2 regions of the Kaistella flava (ex Peng et al. 2021) genome follow, and region 2 is predicted to be linked to the other one. Evidence: riboswitches for the same ligand, from Rfam matches in the RefSeq annotation. Region 2 holds a riboswitch; the other holds the start of a gene.
What was found. A riboswitch is a leader RNA that binds a small molecule or an ion and turns the genes downstream of it on or off. The one in region 2 is predicted to bind cobalamin.
Positions count from the first base shown of each region.

Region 1: it holds a riboswitch for cobalamin, as region 2 does, so the genes downstream of both, Q73A0000_RS15330 (TonB-dependent receptor plug domain-containing protein) here and Q73A0000_RS02830 (acyl-CoA thioesterase) in region 2, are expected to answer to the same signal.

Region 1 covers NZ_CP040442.1:3,382,472-3,385,897, forward strand. The annotation lists gene Q73A0000_RS15330 (TonB-dependent receptor plug domain-containing protein) at 1-1,444, opposite strand, end outside; cobalamin riboswitch at 1,474-1,656, opposite strand; gene ppk1 (polyphosphate kinase 1) at 1,644-3,426, opposite strand, start outside.
Region 2 covers NZ_CP040442.1:619,943-623,368, forward strand. The annotation lists gene Q73A0000_RS02820 (FtsK/SpoIIIE family DNA translocase) at 1-466, opposite strand, end outside; gene Q73A0000_RS02825 (hypothetical protein) at 670-906, shown strand; gene Q73A0000_RS02830 (acyl-CoA thioesterase) at 943-1,353, opposite strand; cobalamin riboswitch at 1,415-1,561, opposite strand; gene Q73A0000_RS02835 (2-hydroxyacid dehydrogenase) at 1,718-2,692, shown strand; gene Q73A0000_RS02840 (hypothetical protein) at 2,781-3,074, shown strand; gene Q73A0000_RS02845 (urocanate hydratase) at 3,225-3,426, shown strand, end outside.

The DNA of each region.
Region 1 (3,426 bases), 950 kb from region 2:
AATCCAGTTGTGATTCTAAACCGTAAGATTCGACATTGTTGGTATTAACAGGCGACCAATATCCGTTAGAAGTTGGCAGCCATCTAATCATATCTTTAATTTTCATGTAATACGGAGTAAGGTTTAATTTGAAATTTCCGTATTTGAAATTATTTCCTAATTCTGCCTGATGAGAAACTTCTGGTTTTAAATCCAAATTCCCGCCAGGTTGCCAGTAAAGATCATTGAAAGAAGGATATCTGAAATTTTTAGAAACATTTAAAGCAAAAGAATACCAGTCGGTAACATTCATTTTTCCGGAAAAAGAATAGAGAATTGGAGTTACGATCTCTTCAACAAAATCTTTTTTAACACCTGCTTCAAAATTGAATTTCTGAGTCGGATTCCATCTTAATAATCCCGCAACTGAACCTGCATTTCTGCTGACATCAGTAATTCCAGACTGATAACCTTCGCCTTTATCGAAATGGTATTCTGAAATTAAATTGAATGCCCAATGATTATTCAAGAAATAATTGAAATCATTTTTAGCCAAATAAGTTTCGCCAGATCCGCCACTGCTTTTCGGTTGACTGATATTATCAAAATATTGAAAATCATCCTGAAGGTAAGCAACTTTAAAACTATTATTTATTTTTTTTGAATTGAAATCCCAGGCAAGCAAACTTCTAAAAGTATTACTTAGATATTTAGTTTTCGTCCCAAATTCGGAAGTAGGATAATGTTGTTCACCATCGTAAATCTGCGTTTGCCAATACAATCTGTTTTGAGAATCAATTTTATAAGCCGCTCCTAAATTGAAAGTTCGGTTGTCATATTCACCATTTAAGTTTGCGTAATTTTTTTCCGGAACTTCATAATCATTATCGCTTTTAACAACATTCCCCGAAACTTTTACTGATAATTTATCGTCGCTATAAGAAGTCTTTAGAAAAGAATTGAAAGTATTATATGAACCACCTTCCAGAAATAAAGTCGAGTGAAAACCTTTATTAAAGGAAAGTTCATTGTTTAAATGAATCGTTCCACCGATGGCTCCACTTCCATAAATTATGCTTCCGCCGCCCGATTTTACTTCAAGTTGGTCGTAACCTAAAAGGTTTAAATTATTGACATCGCCTTGTCCTAAAAAAACAGAATTGATATTAATTCCATTCCAGACAAAAGCAGTTTGTTGTGCGGTTGTTCCACGGAAAGATGGTGAGGAAACCATTCCACGGCCATTTTCTTTAATGTAAACTGGAGATTGAAAACGCAGAACTTCCGAAAGATTCGTGGTGTTTTTCAACAAATCTTCTTGATTTAAAGTTTCAATTTTGTGAAATTTCTTAGAATTCTTCAACTGATTGTCGAAGATATAAATGGTGTCAATCGCTTTCTCTTGAGCAAAACTCAACAGAAAACAAAATAGTAACGCAGTAGAAAAGTGGTGTTTTATAGTCATTATTCAGGCCTTTCCTCCGAAAGCTTTATTTATGTTAATGCTTTGTAGTAAGGTCTCCTGACTTTCACAAAACTGCACCTTCCCGATTGCTCAGTGGTTGTATTGCAGTTTCACTAATGGTGATTTACAGTTGCGGGGACAGTTTGTGATTCGCACACAATTCCCTTTTCTAAAAGCAGTGCAAATGTAGTGATTTCATTTAATCTAAAACTGATTTGTTCTTTAAATAATGATAAGTTTCAATTTGTGACCGAATCGGGTTTTTATCCCCCTGAACATATTCATTACGTAATTTTTTATCTAAAATTCTGGCTTTTACATTATCATTTAATTGAATTTCAAGTTGGTCTTTGATTTCTTTTTTAAGGTTTTTCTGCGTGATTTTCGCTGCTGCTTCAATTCTGTAATCCAGGTTTCTCGTCATCCAGTCAGCTGAAGAAATGTAAATATCTTCCTGACCTTTGTTGTAAAAATACATGATCCGAGAATGTTCTAAATATTCATCAACAATACTGATAGCTGTTATTTTTTGTTTGAAATCTTTTTGATTAATCGCGCAGTAAATTCCACGAACAATCAGTTTGATGACAACACCGTCCTTTGCAGCTTCGTAAAGTTTAGTTATGAGCTCTCTGTCACTAAGTGAATTCACTTTAATGATGATCAACGTTTTCCGCCCGGCTTTGGCTTCTTCAATTTCTTTATCAATGTGATGAATTATTTTCTCCCGCATGAATTCTGGACAAACCACTAAGTTTTTACAGGACTTCAACGTATTCATAATATCGTCTTTTGGTTTTTGCAACACTTTGAAAATTTTATTAATATCTGCCATAATTCCACGGTCAGAAGTCATCAATAAATGGTCGCCGTAGATTTTCGCTGTTTTCTCATTAAAGTTTCCAGTGCTTACAAATCCGTATTGAAGTGTTTTATTGTGAACTCTTTTTTTAATGACGCAGAGTTTTGCATGGACTTTTTTATTTGGGATTCCAGTTAAAACTTTCACTCCTTCCTGTTCCAGAATTTCTTTCCATTTCAGATTGTTTTCTTCATCAAATCTCGCCCGAAGTTCCAGCATCACGGTAACTTCTTTACCATTTCTCACGGCATTAATTAAAGCATTGATGATTTTAGAATTACTCGCCAGTCGGTAACCTGTAATTTGAATTGACTTCACATCAGGATCCATCGCAGATTCTCTCAGTAAATCGATGACAGGCGTATAATTATGGTAAGGGAAAGTTAAGAGAACATCGGTTTTCTGAATAACATCGGTAACTCTTTTTCCTTTAAATTCATGATGATCAAAAGAGGTTCTTTCGACCGGTTTTTTATACGTTTCAAAAACTTCAGGAAATTCCATAAAATGCCTGAAATTATGAATTTTCCCACCTGGAATTATGCTGTCTTTTTTCGTTAAATGAAGTTTTTTAATTAGAAATTCCAAAAGCGCTTTGTCCATGACTTTATCAAAAACAAATCGCGTCGGTTTCCCTTTACGTCGAGATTTAATTCCTTTTTCAATTTTTTGAGCTAAAGTTGTTTTGATGTCATTATCCAAATCGAATTCTGCATCTTTCGTTACTTTAAAACAATGAGCTTCATATTCTTCATAACCAAAGTAAGAGAAGATGTGCGGTAAATTAAAAGTAATGACATCTTCTAACAACATCACGTTTTTTTCATTCTTATCAGTAGAAGGCAACAAAACAAATCTTCCTAAGGTTCTGGACGGAATTTCGATAATTGCAAATTTACTCTCATATTGAATTTCTTTTTTGCGCATTGCCACTCCCAAATAAAGCGACTTGTCTCTTAGATAAGGCATCGGCGAATTGTCATGCAACAAAATCGGAATCACATTACTTTCAACAATTTCATCAAAATAAGCCGTCACAAATTTCTTTTGCGCCGCCGTTAAATTCTTAGCGGTTTTAATGAAAACTTGTTGATCTGCCATTTCAACCTGAATTTTTTTC
Region 2 (3,426 bases):
CAATAATAGAGTTTAAGAAATCCATAATTTGGAAACCGTAAACACCGCTCAAAACGCCTTCACCTTTAGTCAGTGCTCCCATAAAAATAGGTAGCCAACAAATGAAGAATAAAGAATGTCCAATAGTTTTCCAAGGTTTGAAGTAACTTTTTTTGAGGATCATCATTCCCAAAACGAAAAAGAGAAAAGCAACTAGAAATGCGGCAATTCCAATACTGTCAAAAATAAAAATATTACCGAGCCAGTCACCAATTTTTCCAAAAATGTTGGATGACTGGATTGTTTTATCGAGCATGGTTCCGGCTTGACTTTGATCTGCTTTCCAATTCATTAAATACGAAATGAAGGAAAGGGTTGCAACTACCGAAAACACTAGAAATAAAATTCCGAAAAATATGCGCGGTTTAGAAAGGATTTTGCTTTGGTCAGCCGTTTTAGGCGTTGGTTTTTTTTTGTCTTTTTCCATAATATCAATCGGGGCAAATTTAATAATAATAATTAAGAAATTTTTCTGAATTATTAAATTAATTTTTGTTTTTAAAACGTGTAAAATAAGGAATTATTACGACTTTTTCGGTTCATATAAATCCTATTTTTCGAGAAATAAATAATCTGATTTCGGAATAATATTTGAAGCAATAAAAGACATAACCTTTTAATAAATGGATCATGAATAATGCAAATAACAATTCAAAAGAGAAAGATAAATTGTCATTAGATAATAAAAAAGAAGAGGTTCTCAATGTAGAAAATCATGCATCGGAAGAAAAATTAATTACCGACAGCCATCCTATAAAACATGCTGAAAATGCAGTTCCCCCAAAAGCGTGGGAAAATCAAGAAAAGGCCTATGAAGACGAATGGGAAGATAATAAAAATCGAATGCTTGACGACGGCGATTTATAAATAAAATAAAATCCACTATTAGGTGGATTTTGTAATTTAAAACTGATTTTCTATTTCATCTCTTTCAAATATTTTCATTGGTTTTTTGTCAGCACCGATTGCTACTAAAGTAAAATCACCAGAAACTGCTCTTTCTCTTATTTCATCATACATCTGTTCGACATAAACTTCGACATTCACTTTTAAACTGGAGTTTCCGACGTATTTTACGCGACCAATTAACTCTACTAAAGTATCGGCAGGAATCGGTTTTTTGAAATCAATTCGGTCACAACTTACCGTCACAAAGGATTTTCTGGCAAATCGGGTAGCGGTCATAAAAGCAACTTCATCCATCATTTCCATCACCGTACCACCAAACATGGTATTGTGATGATTGGTAATATTCGGAAAAACAACTTTGAAAACGTGGGTTTCGGAATTTTGAATTTTTTCTTCGTAGTTCATTTTTAAATAGTTAAAATATTAATAATTGAAATGAACAGAAAATCGTTGATTATTTTCTACTTCATATCGCGAAAGTTTTTGGGGATCCGACTTTTCATTTACTGAATTACGGTTGCGCGACAGTTCGTGATTTTCACACGATTCACCCTTTTCAGGGACAAATATATAGTTTTCAAAGAAATTATCACCAATAGAAAAGTCTTCTTTAAGTCAAAATAAATTTTTTAAGAGATTAATTTTGCGGAAAAAGATCATTATTTCGGAATAAAAATTGAACTAAATTTAATAATGAAATAAATTCGATTTCTACTAAAAGCAATTTGCTTTTTTACTAAAATTTAGAAGTGAAATTTAAAATTAAACAATGAAAGTATTTATTAATCAGAGAATTCCAGAAGTTGGTTTGGAACTTTTAAAACAAGAAAATATAGAAATTATATTCCCTAAAACTGAAAATGAAAGTCGAGAGGAATACTTACAAAATTGTAAAAATGCAGACATTCTGTTGAATGTTGGTAAAAATAAATTTGATAAATATTTTTTTAATCAATGTCCCAATATAAAAGCGATTGCTTTGTTTTCTGTAGGTTTTGACAATGTGGATTTGAACGAAGCAACTCAGAGAAATATTCCAATCGGAAATACGCCTGATGTTTTGAGCAAAGCTACTTCTGATATTGCATTTCTTCTCATGCAAATGATTTCCAGAAAAGCGGGTTATTATATGGAAAAAGTAAAATCGGGAAACTGGAAAGATTTTGATGCGGTCGAACAGCTTGGTCAGCAATTGTACGGCAAAACATTGGGTATTTTTGGGTTGGGTAGAATTGGTTTTGAAATGGCTAAAAAGTGTAAAAACGCTTTTGATATGAATATCATTTATCACAATCGAAATCATAATGAACAGGCTGAAAATAAACTCGACGCGCAATATGTTTCATTTGAAGAATTGATAAAAACCTCGGACGTTATAAGTATTCACGCAAATTACACCAAAGAACAATTGGTGATTTTCAATCAATCTATTTTTGATCAAATGAAATCGAACTGTATTTTTATTAATACGGCAAGAGGCGGATTTCAAAATGAAAAAGACCTTTACGAAGCTTTAGAATCAGGAAAAATTTGGGGTGCCGGTTTAGATGTTACCAATCCAGAACCGATGGAAAAAGATAATCTGCTGTTGAAACTTTCAAATGTTTGTGTTTTACCACATATTGGTTCGGCAACGGTAGAAGCTCGAAATGGAATGGCGAAACTGGCCGCAGAAAATATTATTGCTTTTTCGAAAGGTGAAAAAATGCCTAATTGTGCAAATCCTGAAGTTTATAAAAACTAATATTTATAGTTAATGTAATTTTAATTTCAGGTTAAATTAATCTTGGAATCATTTTTGTCGCATAGCAAATACACTAAACCATTATATTATGAAACCAAAAGATAACACCCACGAGCAAAAAGAGAATTTAGAAGAAATGAACTATAGTTCGAAAGATGATATTTTTAATCAGGAAGAACACATTTCCTTAGACGGAAACGGAGATCCGATTACTGTAGAAAAAATTGAAGAAAGTGATTTGGACGAAAATCTAGATGTTCCTGGCGCAGATGCTGATGACGATATGGAAGAAATTGGATCTGAAGACGAAGAAAATAACTATTATAGTTTAAGTGATAACGAAGATGATCACGAAGAAGAAAATGAAGATCTTTTATCTTAATTAATACAACCTTACTTTTCAGAGTAAGGTTTTTTTGTGCTGAAACTGCGGGAGAGAGGAATTTTTTTTCCGCTTTTCTTTGCTTTGTATTTTCTAATTTGAATATCTTTAAAACTTCGAATATATCAACTCACAACTTTTAATAATATAATGACTTTTCAAGAACAGATTCAACAGGGAATTCCGAATGAACTTCCTTCCATAAAACCATACGATCCACAAATTAACCACGCTCCAAAGCGGAAAGAAATCCTTACCGAAGAGGAAAAAAAACTGGCGCTTAAAAATGCTTTGCGTTATTTCGAACCTAAATTTCATGCAGAATTATTAAAGGAATTTAAAGAAGAACTGG